DNA from 3 places in the Micrococcus sp. TCR-5 genome. Region 2 is predicted to be linked to each of the others. Evidence: predicted binding sites of a transcription regulator. Region 2 holds the regulator's gene; each other region holds the start of a gene.

Region 1 (3,273 bases), on a different contig from region 2:
CCGCACCCCGTGCAACGTGGTGGACGGCCCGCACGGGCCCCTGGCCGTGTACTACTGAGCGGGGCGACGGTGAGGCCGGCCCGGGTCGGTCCGGGCGGGGGTCGGGTGCCCGGCCGACGCGAGCGTTCCGTGGGCAGAACCCGCCGGGTCTCGCCTTCCGGGGGCAGGACCCGCGTGTTTCCAGGTTCCGTGGGCAGAACCCGCGTGTTTCCAGGTTCCGTGGGCAGAAGCACCCTCGCTTCTGCCCACGGAACCCTGCGCATGGACGGCAGGGCCATACGCGACGACGACGTCATGCATCCCAGCCGTTCGAGACCTGTGCCCGTCGTCTGAGGACGGCCTCGATCACCCGCGCGTATCCCTCGCCGACGTCCCGGCCCGTGACGTGCAGGGTCATCTGCCCACGCTCCGCGTAGTACTGGTCTCGCCGGGCGTCCCGGGCGTGTTGCTCGGCACTCCGGTGCACCTCGCCGTCGTACTGGAGGACGAGCCGGCAGTCCTCGAACCACAGATCGGCCTCGGGGGCGTCCCGCCGCCCGGGGTCGAACACGTGCTGCAGAGCCGGCTCGCCCAGCCCCGCCTCGACGAGCGCCAGCCTCAGCCGGGTCTCCTGCGGCGAGTCGGCACCCACCCGTACGCGCTCGAGCGCCGCCGTCGCCCGCGGTCTTCCGACGAACCGCCCGAGCGGCCGCATCGCCTCGTGCAGCGCGGTGACCGTGGTGATGGGAGGCCGCCGGCCGCGCGGGGACCAGGGGTGACGGACCAGGTGGTCACCCGCCGACACGAGGGATGCCTCGTCCCAGGGGTGGCCGATCGAGCACAGATCGAGCCAGGTCCGTTCCGGCGTCGTCACCCGTAGCCCGAGCACGGAGGTGACGTGGCCGGCGGGCAGGGGTCTGCGGTGCTCCATGACGCCGGGGATCCGCGCCCGTGCGGTGCCGAGGTGCAACGTGATCTCGACGGCGGCGCGTCGCGTGGCCCCGCCCGGGGGAAGCGGGAGGCCGTGGAGGTGCGCCGCCGTCTCGTGGGAGAGGACGGCGTCGGGACGGGACCGCAGGAGGGCGGTCAGCAGGTCGAGGCCGACCCCGTGGTGCGGCGGCGGGAGCCCAGCCGACTCCCAGGTGCGCAGCGGCATGTCACGGCGACGGTGGATGCCGCGGGCGAGGCGGAGGACGTCGGACCGCCGCACCCGGCTGGGCGGTAGACCGCGTTCGAGCACGTCGCGGGTGGTGAAGACGGGGACGAGGGGGAGGTCGGGAGCGAAGGGCATGGGTCGACCCTGACGCGGTCGGTCCGACGGCGGCCGGGCGGGCCGCGTGTCTGTGGACAACGGCGCGGGGTGGGCCGGCTGTGCAGGACTCGGCGACGGCCGGTTGTCCCGTCGGGACGACGTCGTCATGGCTCGGTGGGCAGAACTGCGAGGAGTTCCGCCCACGCAACATCCGTGGGCAGAAGAGAGGGCGCTTCTGCCCACGGAGATCGAAAACCTGCGGATGCTGCCCACGCGGTGGGCGGGGGTGCGGTTTCTGCCCACGGAGGGTGGCGGGGGTGCGGTTTCTGCCCACGGAGGGGGGAGGGGGGAGGGCGGGGAGTGGGGGAGGGACAGGATCCCGGCCGCAGCCGTGACCACTCCGTGTGCTCCTGGGCCCGGAACCCGCCCCGCCCGCCGCCGCCCCACGCCGCCCCACGGTGCCCCACTGCACCGCGCCCCACGCCTCCGCCCGCGGCGGACGGCGGGGACACGGCTGGCACTCATGTTGAAGGAGTGCCAGAACCCGGAGTAGAGTCGGCACTGGCACTCGGGGGTACCGGGTGCCAATGCCCGAGGTGGACCGTCCGGCACCGCGACGACGGAGGGTCTGACGCCCGTGGCGCACCCGCAGACCACAGCATCAGCGGACCGGCGAGCCCGCCGGAGCCGCACGTCGACGAAGAAGGAGTGTGCAGCATGTCTGTCTCCATCAAGCCCCTCGAGGATCGCATCGTTGTCCGCCCCCTGGAGGCCGAGCAGACCACCGCGTCGGGCCTCGTGATCCCGGACACCGCCAAGGAGAAGCCGCAGGAGGGCCAGGTCGTGGCCGTGGGCCCGGGCCGGGTCGCCGAGAACGGCAACCGCGTGCCGGTCGACGTCGCCGAGGGTGACGTGGTGCTGTACTCCAAGTACGGCGGCACCGAGGTCAAGGTCGGCGGCGAGGAGTACCTGGTGCTCTCCGCCCGCGACGTGCTGGCCGTCGTCACCAAGTGACCCCGCCGCGACGGGCCCGGTGAGCGGCGCGCACCGCACCGGTGCGCGCGCCCCGGGCCCCTCGCGTCCCCGCACCCCCTGACTCCCTGAACGAAAGGAGCGTCCGTCATGGCCAAGCAGCTGGCTTTCAACGACGACGCACGCCGCGCCCTCCAGGCCGGCATCGACAAGCTCGCCGACACCGTCAAGGTCACCCTCGGCCCCAAGGGCCGCAACGTGGTGCTCGACAAGGCGTGGGGCGCCCCCACCATCACCAACGACGGCGTCACGATCGCCCGTGAGGTGGAGCTGGAGGACCCGTACGAGAACATGGGCGCCCAGCTCGCCAAGGAGGTCGCCACCAAGACCAACGACATCGCGGGCGACGGCACCACCACCGCCACCGTGCTGGCCCAGGCGCTCGTGAACGAGGGCATGCGCCAGGTCGCCGCCGGTGCCGCGCCGGGCGAGGTCAAGAAGGGCATCGAGGTGGCCGTGGCCGCCGTCGAGCAGCGCCTGCAGGAGAACGCCCGCCCGGTCGAGGGCCAGGAGGTGGCCCACGTGGCCGCCATCTCGGCCCAGAACGACGAGGTCGGCGAGCTGCTGGCCCGCGCGTTCGACACGGTCGGCACCGACGGCGTCATCACCATCGAGGAGTCCTCCACGACCTCCACCGAGCTGGACGTCACCGAGGGCATGCAGTTCGACAAGGGCTTCCTGTCCCCGTACATGGTCACCGACGCCGAGCGTCAGGAGGCCGTGCTCGAGGACGCCTACGTCCTGATCAACTCGGGCAAGATCTCCAACGTGCAGGAGCTGCTGCCCCTGCTGGAGAAGGTCCTGCAGGCCAACAAGCCGCTGTTCGTGATCGCCGAGGACATCGAGGGCGAGGCCCTGTCCACCCTCGTGGTGAACAAGATCCGCGGCACCCTGAACGTCGTGGCCGTCAAGGCCCCGGGCTTCGGCGACCGCCGCAAGGCCATGATGCAGGACATCGCGATCCTCACCGGCGCCCAGGTCGTCTCCCCGGACCTCGGCATGAAGCTCGA
Region 2 (3,273 bases):
CCAGCAGCGACCGCACGGGGCGCTGGATCATGCCGTGGCCCTGACAGGTCTGGCAGGTCTCCGGCTGGGTGCCGGGCTCGCAGCACGAGCCCCCGCACCGCTCGCAGCGCACGGCCGTGTCCAGCTCAATGGTCTGCTCGCCGCCGAAGACCGCGTCGCGCAGGTCGATCCGCGCGATCACCAGCGCGTCCTGGCCGCGGCGGGCGCGGCTGGCGGGGCCACCGCGGCCGCCCTGGCCGGCCGCGTTCATGAAGGTCTCGAAGATGTCGGCGAAGCCCCCGAAGCCGCCCGCCCCACCGAAGCCGCCCGGGAAGCCGGCCTGGCCGTTCTCATTGCCCGTCGTGTCGTAGGCCCGACGCCGGTCCTCGTCCGAGAGCACCTCATAGGCGTGGGAGATGCGCTTGAACTGCTCGGCCGCCTCCGGGTCGGGGTTGACGTCCGGGTGGTGGGTGCGCGCGAGCTTGCGGTAGGCGCGGCGGATCTCCTCGGTGCTGGCGTCACGGCTGACGCCGAGCGTCTCGTAGTGGTCGGTCACGGTGGGGATTCCTCTCGGGGCGAGCGGGACGTGGGGCGGTGCGGGACGGGGCCCGCCAGGACGCGCGGAGGCACGTCAGGTGGTCAGGATGCGGGAGAGATAGCGGGCGATCGCCCGGACGGCGGCCATGGTGCCCGGATAGTCCATCCGGGTCGGACCGATGACGCCGAGCTTCGCCACGGCGCCGGGGCCGTAGGCGGCCGCGACCACCGAGGTGTCCGCGAGCGATCCGGCGTTCTCGGAGCCGATCCGCACGGACACCCCGTGGGCGTCCTGCTCCATCTCCGTGAGCAGGCGCAGCAGCACCACCTGCTCCTCAAGCGCCTCCAGGATCGGCCCGATGGACGCGCCGAAGTCCCCCGGGGAGCGGGCCAGGTTGGCGGTGCCGGCCAGGACGATGCGGTCCTGCCGGCCGGCCTCGAGCAGGTCGTGGACGGCCGCGGCCACGAGGGCGGCGGACTGCCGGTGCTCCGGGCGGACCCGGGTGACGACGTCGTCCACCACGGTGGCCGCCTGCACCGGACCGAGCCCCAGCAGGGCGTCCAGCAGGAGGCCGCGGAGCACGGACAGCTCCGCCTCGTCGACCGGACGGTCCAGCACGGCGTGCCGCTGGTCCACCCGCCCCGTGGACAGGATGAGGACCACGAGCACGCGCGTGGGCGCGAGGGAGACCAGTTCGAGGTGGCGGATCGTGGAGCCGTCCTCGTGGGGGAACTGCGCGACGGCGACCTGCTGGGTCAGCTGGGCCAGGAGGCGCACCGTGGACTCCATCATGTGCTCGGTGTCCGTCTCCGGGTCCAGCAGGGTCCGCACGGCCCGGCGCTCGGCGGGGGACAGCGGCTTCACCTCGGAGAGGCGGTCGACGAACACGCGGTAGCCCTTGTCCGTGGGGACGCGCCCGGCGGAGGTGTGCGGGGCCACGATGAGGCCCTCCTCCTCGAGCGCAGCCATGTCGTTGCGCACGGTCGCGGAGGACACGCCCAGGGCGTGCCGTTCCACGAGCGCCTTGGAGCCCACGGGCTCGCGCAGCGCCACGTAGTCCTCCACGATCGCCTGGAGCACCTGCAGGCGGCGGGGCTGCTCCGACATCTCGGTCCTCCTCTGGTCCGTCGGGATCCGGGGCGACCCCGGAGGTGCCCCTGGCTGGCACTCCGGCGGGTCAAGTGCCAATGCTACCGTCCGACCCGGGGGACGACCCGACCGGCCCGCACGGCTTCGCTCACGGTGATCGCCCGCCCCCGTTGCTACCGTGCTCTCCCATGGACTGGAGCAGCTGGGGCCCCGCGGGCCACGACGACCTGACGCGCCGCCCCGCCCGGACCGTCCCCGATGTGCCCGCCACCCCCGGCACGGTGGTCGAGGACGTGGCCTCCGGGTTCACCGGGGCCGTGAGCGGCATCGAGCGCTCCGGCGGCGTGCACGTGGTGGTCCTGGAGGACCGCCGCGGCGTGCGCCGCGGCTTCCCCCTCGGCGGCGGCTTCTGGATCGACGGCGAGCCCGTGACCCTGGTCCCCCCGACCGCCGCGGCCCCGGCGGCGCCGGCCCGCACCGCCTCCGGCTCGCGACGGGTCGAGGGGGCGCGGGCCCGCACTGCCCGCGCCTCTCGCATCTGGGTGGAGGGCGTGCACGACGCCGAGCTGGTGGAGAAGGTGTGGGGCGAGGACCTGCGCCTCGAGGGCATCGTCGTGGAGCCCCTGCACGGCGTGGACGACCTCGCCGGGGCGATCCGTGCGTTCGCCCCCGGTCCGCGGCGCCGGCTCGGGATCCTCGTGGACCATCTCGTCACCGGGTCCAAGGAGGAGCGCCTCGCGGCCGAGGCCATGCGCGTGCCGGGGGCCGCGGGCAACGTGCTCATCCTCGGTCACCCCTACGTGGACGTCTGGCAGGTCATCAAGCCCTCCGTCTTCGGCATCCCCGCGTGGCCCGTCGTGCCGAAGGGGCAGGACTGGAAGACGGGGATCCTGCGGGGACTGGGCTGGCCGCACGGGAGCAAGGAGGCCACGGGGCTGGGGTGGAAGCGGCTGCTCTCCCACGTCACCACGTACGCGGACCTCGAGCCGTCCCTGCTGGGCCGCGTGGAGGAGCTCATCGACTTCCTCACCGCCGCACCCGAGCACTGATCTCGGCGCGGCCCCCGCCCGCCCGCGCTATGCTGGCCCATGCCCTGCGCCCGGTCCCCGGCGCGCGGGTCCCGCGATCCAGGAGGAGCCCCTCGTGAACACCCGCGCGCAGCCCGACGCCGGCCGCACCGGCCACGGCCCGCCCGCCTGGCTCGTCTCGGCCGGCGGCCGCGGCGCCCCGCTCACGGCGAAGCAGGACCGTGACCGCGCGGCGCTGGCCCATCTCAGTCTGGCGTTCGGCGTGCTCGGCCCGCTGGTCGTGTGGCTGCTCTATCGCGACCGCGGCCCGTTCACCTCGCAGGAGTCGCGGGAGGCCCTGAACTTCTCCGGGCCGCCCACGCTCATCACGCTCCTGTTCTTCTTCCTGTCCCTGTTGCCGGTGGTCGGCCCGATCTTCGCGATCCTCGGCGCGCTCACGTGGGCCGCCATGGCGGTCTACGGCGTGATGGGCGCCTCGCACGTGTCCAAGGGCCGTCCGTTCCGGTACCCGTTCAACCTGCGCATCCTGCGCTGACCCGGGGTCGGCCGGTCAGAAGCCGGCCAGCGCCCGGACGATCGCGTCGTTGCGCAGCCGCCCCTCGAGCGTCGGGATGATGCGCCCGTCGACGGCGGCGCGCC
Region 3 (3,273 bases), on a different contig from region 2:
GGCTCAGCGGCTGATCACATCATGCCGCCCATGCCGCCCATCGGGTCCATGCCCTCGGCGCCGGCGGCGGCCTTCTCGGGCTTGTCCGCGACGACGGCCTCGGTGGTCAGGAACAGGCCCGCGATGGACGCGGCGTTCTGCAGGGCCGAGCGGGTCACCTTCACCGGGTCGTTGATGCCGGCGGCCAGCAGGTCCTCGTACTCGCCGGTGGCGGCGTTCAGGCCGTGACCGTCGTCGAGGGTCTTGACCTTGTCCGCCACGACGCCGGGCTCCAGGCCGGCGTTGAAGGCGATCTGCTTCAGCGGGGCCTCGATGGCGACCTTCACGATGTTCGCGCCGGTGGCCTCGTCGCCCTCGAGCTGCAGGCCGCCGAACGCCTTGGCGCCGGCCTGGATCAGGGCCACGCCGCCGCCGGCGACGATGCCCTCCTCCACGGCGGCCTTGGCGTTGCGCACGGCGTCCTCGATGCGGTGCTTACGCTCCTTGAGCTCCACCTCGGTGGCCGCGCCGGCCTTGATGACGGCCACGCCGCCGGCCAGCTTGGCGAGGCGCTCCTGCAGCTTCTCGCGATCGTAGTCCGAGTCGGTGTTCTCGATCTCGGAGCGGATCTGGGCCACGCGGCCGGCGATCTGCTCGGCGTCGCCGCCACCCTCCACGATGGTGGTCTCGTCCTTGGTGACGACCACCTTGCGGGCGGTGCCCAGCAGGTCGAGGGTCGCGTTCTCCAGGGACAGGCCCACCTCGGAGGAGATGACCTGGCCGCCGGTGAGGATGGCGATGTCGGCGAGCATGGCCTTGCGGCGGTCACCGAAGCCCGGGGCCTTCACGGCCACGGACTTGAAGGTGCCGCGGATCTTGTTGACCACGAGGGTGGCCAGGGCCTCGCCCTCGACGTCTTCGGCGATGATCAGCAGCGGCTTGCCCGACTGCATGACCTTCTCGAGGATCGCCACCATGTCCTTCACGGAGGAGATCTTCGAGTTGACGATGAGGATGTAGGGATCCTCGAGGACGGCCTCCTGGCGGTCCGCGTCGGTCACGAAGTAACCGGAGATGTAGCCCTTGTCGAAGCGCATGCCCTCGGTGAGCTCGAGCTCGAGGCCGAAGGTGTTGGACTCCTCGACGGTGATGACGCCCTCCTTGCCGACCTTGTCCAGGGCCTCGGCGATGAGGGAGCCGATCTGCTTGTCCGCGGCGGAGATCGAGGCGGTGGCCGCGATCTGGTCCTTGGTCTCGATCTCGCGGGAGGCGGAGAGCAGCTCGGAGGTGACGGCCTCCACGGCCTTCTCGATGCCGCGCTTCAGGGACAGCGGGTCGGCGCCCGCGGCCACGTTGCGCAGGCCCTCGCGGACCAGCGCCTGGGCCAGCACGGTGGCGGTGGTGGTGCCGTCGCCGGCGACGTCGTCGGTCTTCTTGGCGACCTCCTTGACGAGCTCCGCGCCGATCTTCTCGTACGGGTCCTCGAGCTCGATCTCCTTGGCGATGGAGACGCCGTCGTTGGTGATGGTGGGGGCGCCCCACTTCTTCTCCAGCACCACGTTGCGGCCGCGGGGGCCGAGGGTCACCTTCACGGCGTCGGCCAGGGTGTTCAGGCCCTTCTCCAGGCCGCGGCGGGCCTCTTCGTCGAATGCGATGGTCTTGGCCATGTGCAGGTCCTTTCTGGACGTCGGCTTCCTACTGCTGGTGGCTGACCCGCGCCGGTGCCCGCGACGGACGGCCCCTGGGGGCCTCACCGGTGGACAGGTCCTCCTCCACGGCGCCGGGCCGACCGGGGTACGGCTGGCAGTCGCGCCTTCGGAGTGCTAACCCCATTATGAGCACTCGCACCGGGAGAGTGCAAAGGGTCCGCAGTGCGGGGCCCGCCCTTCCGCGGACGGCGGACGGCCCCCGGCAGAACGCCTCGGAAGGCGCCCCGCCGGGGGCCGGAAAGGGTGCGCGGCCGGCACGGCCGCACGACGGGCGGATCAGCTGGTGACGACCACCGCGATACCGTTCACCTGCAGGTTCGGGGTCTGCATGACCGGGAAGCCGAGCTCCTTGCCGACCGCCTCGGCGGCGGCCTTGTTGGCCGAGCCGTTGTACAGGACGGTGGAGGACTGGATGCCGTAGCCGCTCCAGTTCTTCGCGTCCACCGAGGTGTAGCCGGCGCCCGTGAGCCGCTGCGCGTAGGAGGCGGCGAGGCCCTGGGTGCGGGTCGCGTTGTACACGGTGACGTGGGTGCCGCGCACGGCCGCGGACTGCGCGGCTGCACGAGAGCTCGACGCGGCCGCAGACTGCGCGGCCGCACGAGAGCTCGACGCGGCCGCGGACTGCGAGCGCGAGGCCTCCGCCGCGGCGGCCGAACGGGACGCGGCGGCGCGCGAGGACTCCGCCGCCTGGACGGCCGCCGCCGACCGGGACGCCTCTGCGGACTGCGCGGCGGCCTCGGAACGCGAGGCCTCCGCCGCCTGTGCCTCGGCGGCGGCACGGGACGACTCGGCGGACTGCGCGGCGGCCTCGGAACGCGAGGCCTCCGCCGCCTGTGCCTCCGCGGCGGCCCGGGACGACGCGGCAGCCTGGGACGACTCGGCGGCCTCGGCGGCAGCCGCCTCCTGCGCCGCCCGCGAGGACTCGGCCGCGGCCGCGGAACGGGACGCCTCCGCCGCGTCCTCGGACGGGGTGGCGGACTCGGTCGCGGACGCAGTCGACGCCGACGCGGAGGACGCCGAGGAGGACACGGACGACGCCGACGTCGACGGCGCGGCAGCCGGGGCCGTCGTCGAGCTCTCGGCGGCGACGGGCTCGGAGCGGTCGCCGGTGAGCCACGGCAGGACGACGCCCACGAACAGGCCGGCGAGCAGGACGAGGCCGGCCACCCAGAGCAGCGGGCTCAGGCGGCGACCCCCGCCCGCGGCGGTTGCGCCGGCAGCGGCGAAGGACTCGCGGTGCGCGCCGCGCTGGTCCGTGTACTCGGGGACCTCGTCGAAGCGGTCGGGCTGGTAGGCCATGGGTCAGTTCTCCTGGCGGGAAGCGGGCGTGGACGGCGCCGGATCCGCGGGTCCCCTCCGGGCCCGGCTGCGGGTGCCGCGCTTGCGCAGCAGCCGCGTGACCAGCAGGGGTCGGTAGGCCAGGGCGGCCTCACGGTCCAGCAGTCCGTTCAACACCTGATAATAGGCGGTCGGAGACAGCCCCAGACGCTCTCGGACGGCGTGGTCCTTGGCCCCGCCGTACCGCCAGGTGGCGGCCTCCAGGTCCAGGACCGCACGCTCCAGGTCCGTCAGCTCGTCCCGTCGC

The links. The regulator HrcA, encoded in region 2, represses chaperone genes, less so after heat shock. The targets are predictions, from matches to a motif close to TTNGCACTCGNNNNNNNCGAGTGCNAA.
Region 1: a site for HrcA is predicted at 1,746-1,772, ahead of groES (co-chaperone GroES). Genes of this name have one in related genera too.
Region 3: a site for HrcA is predicted at 1,780-1,806, ahead of groL (chaperonin GroEL). Genes of this name have one in related genera too.

What each region holds. Positions count from the first base shown of each region.
Region 1 covers NZ_JBQPDO010000002.1:99,826-103,098, forward strand. The annotation lists gene ACTSKS_RS02235 (iron ABC transporter ATP-binding protein) at 1-58, shown strand, start outside; gene ACTSKS_RS02240 (hypothetical protein) at 293-1,270, opposite strand; gene groES (co-chaperone GroES) at 1,949-2,245, shown strand; gene groL (chaperonin GroEL) at 2,354-3,273, shown strand, end outside.
Region 2 covers NZ_JBQPDO010000004.1:72,352-75,624, forward strand. The annotation lists gene dnaJ (molecular chaperone DnaJ) at 1-535, opposite strand, end outside; gene hrcA (heat-inducible transcriptional repressor HrcA) at 611-1,624, opposite strand; gene ACTSKS_RS03810 (DUF3097 family protein) at 1,795-2,655, shown strand; gene ACTSKS_RS03815 (DUF4870 domain-containing protein) at 2,750-3,169, shown strand; gene hemW (radical SAM family heme chaperone HemW) at 3,185-3,273, opposite strand, start outside.
Region 3 covers NZ_JBQPDO010000003.1:145,234-148,506, forward strand. The annotation lists gene groL (chaperonin GroEL) at 15-1,646, opposite strand; gene ACTSKS_RS03400 (LytR C-terminal domain-containing protein) at 1,965-2,987, opposite strand; gene ACTSKS_RS03405 (DUF3263 domain-containing protein) at 2,991-3,273, opposite strand, start outside.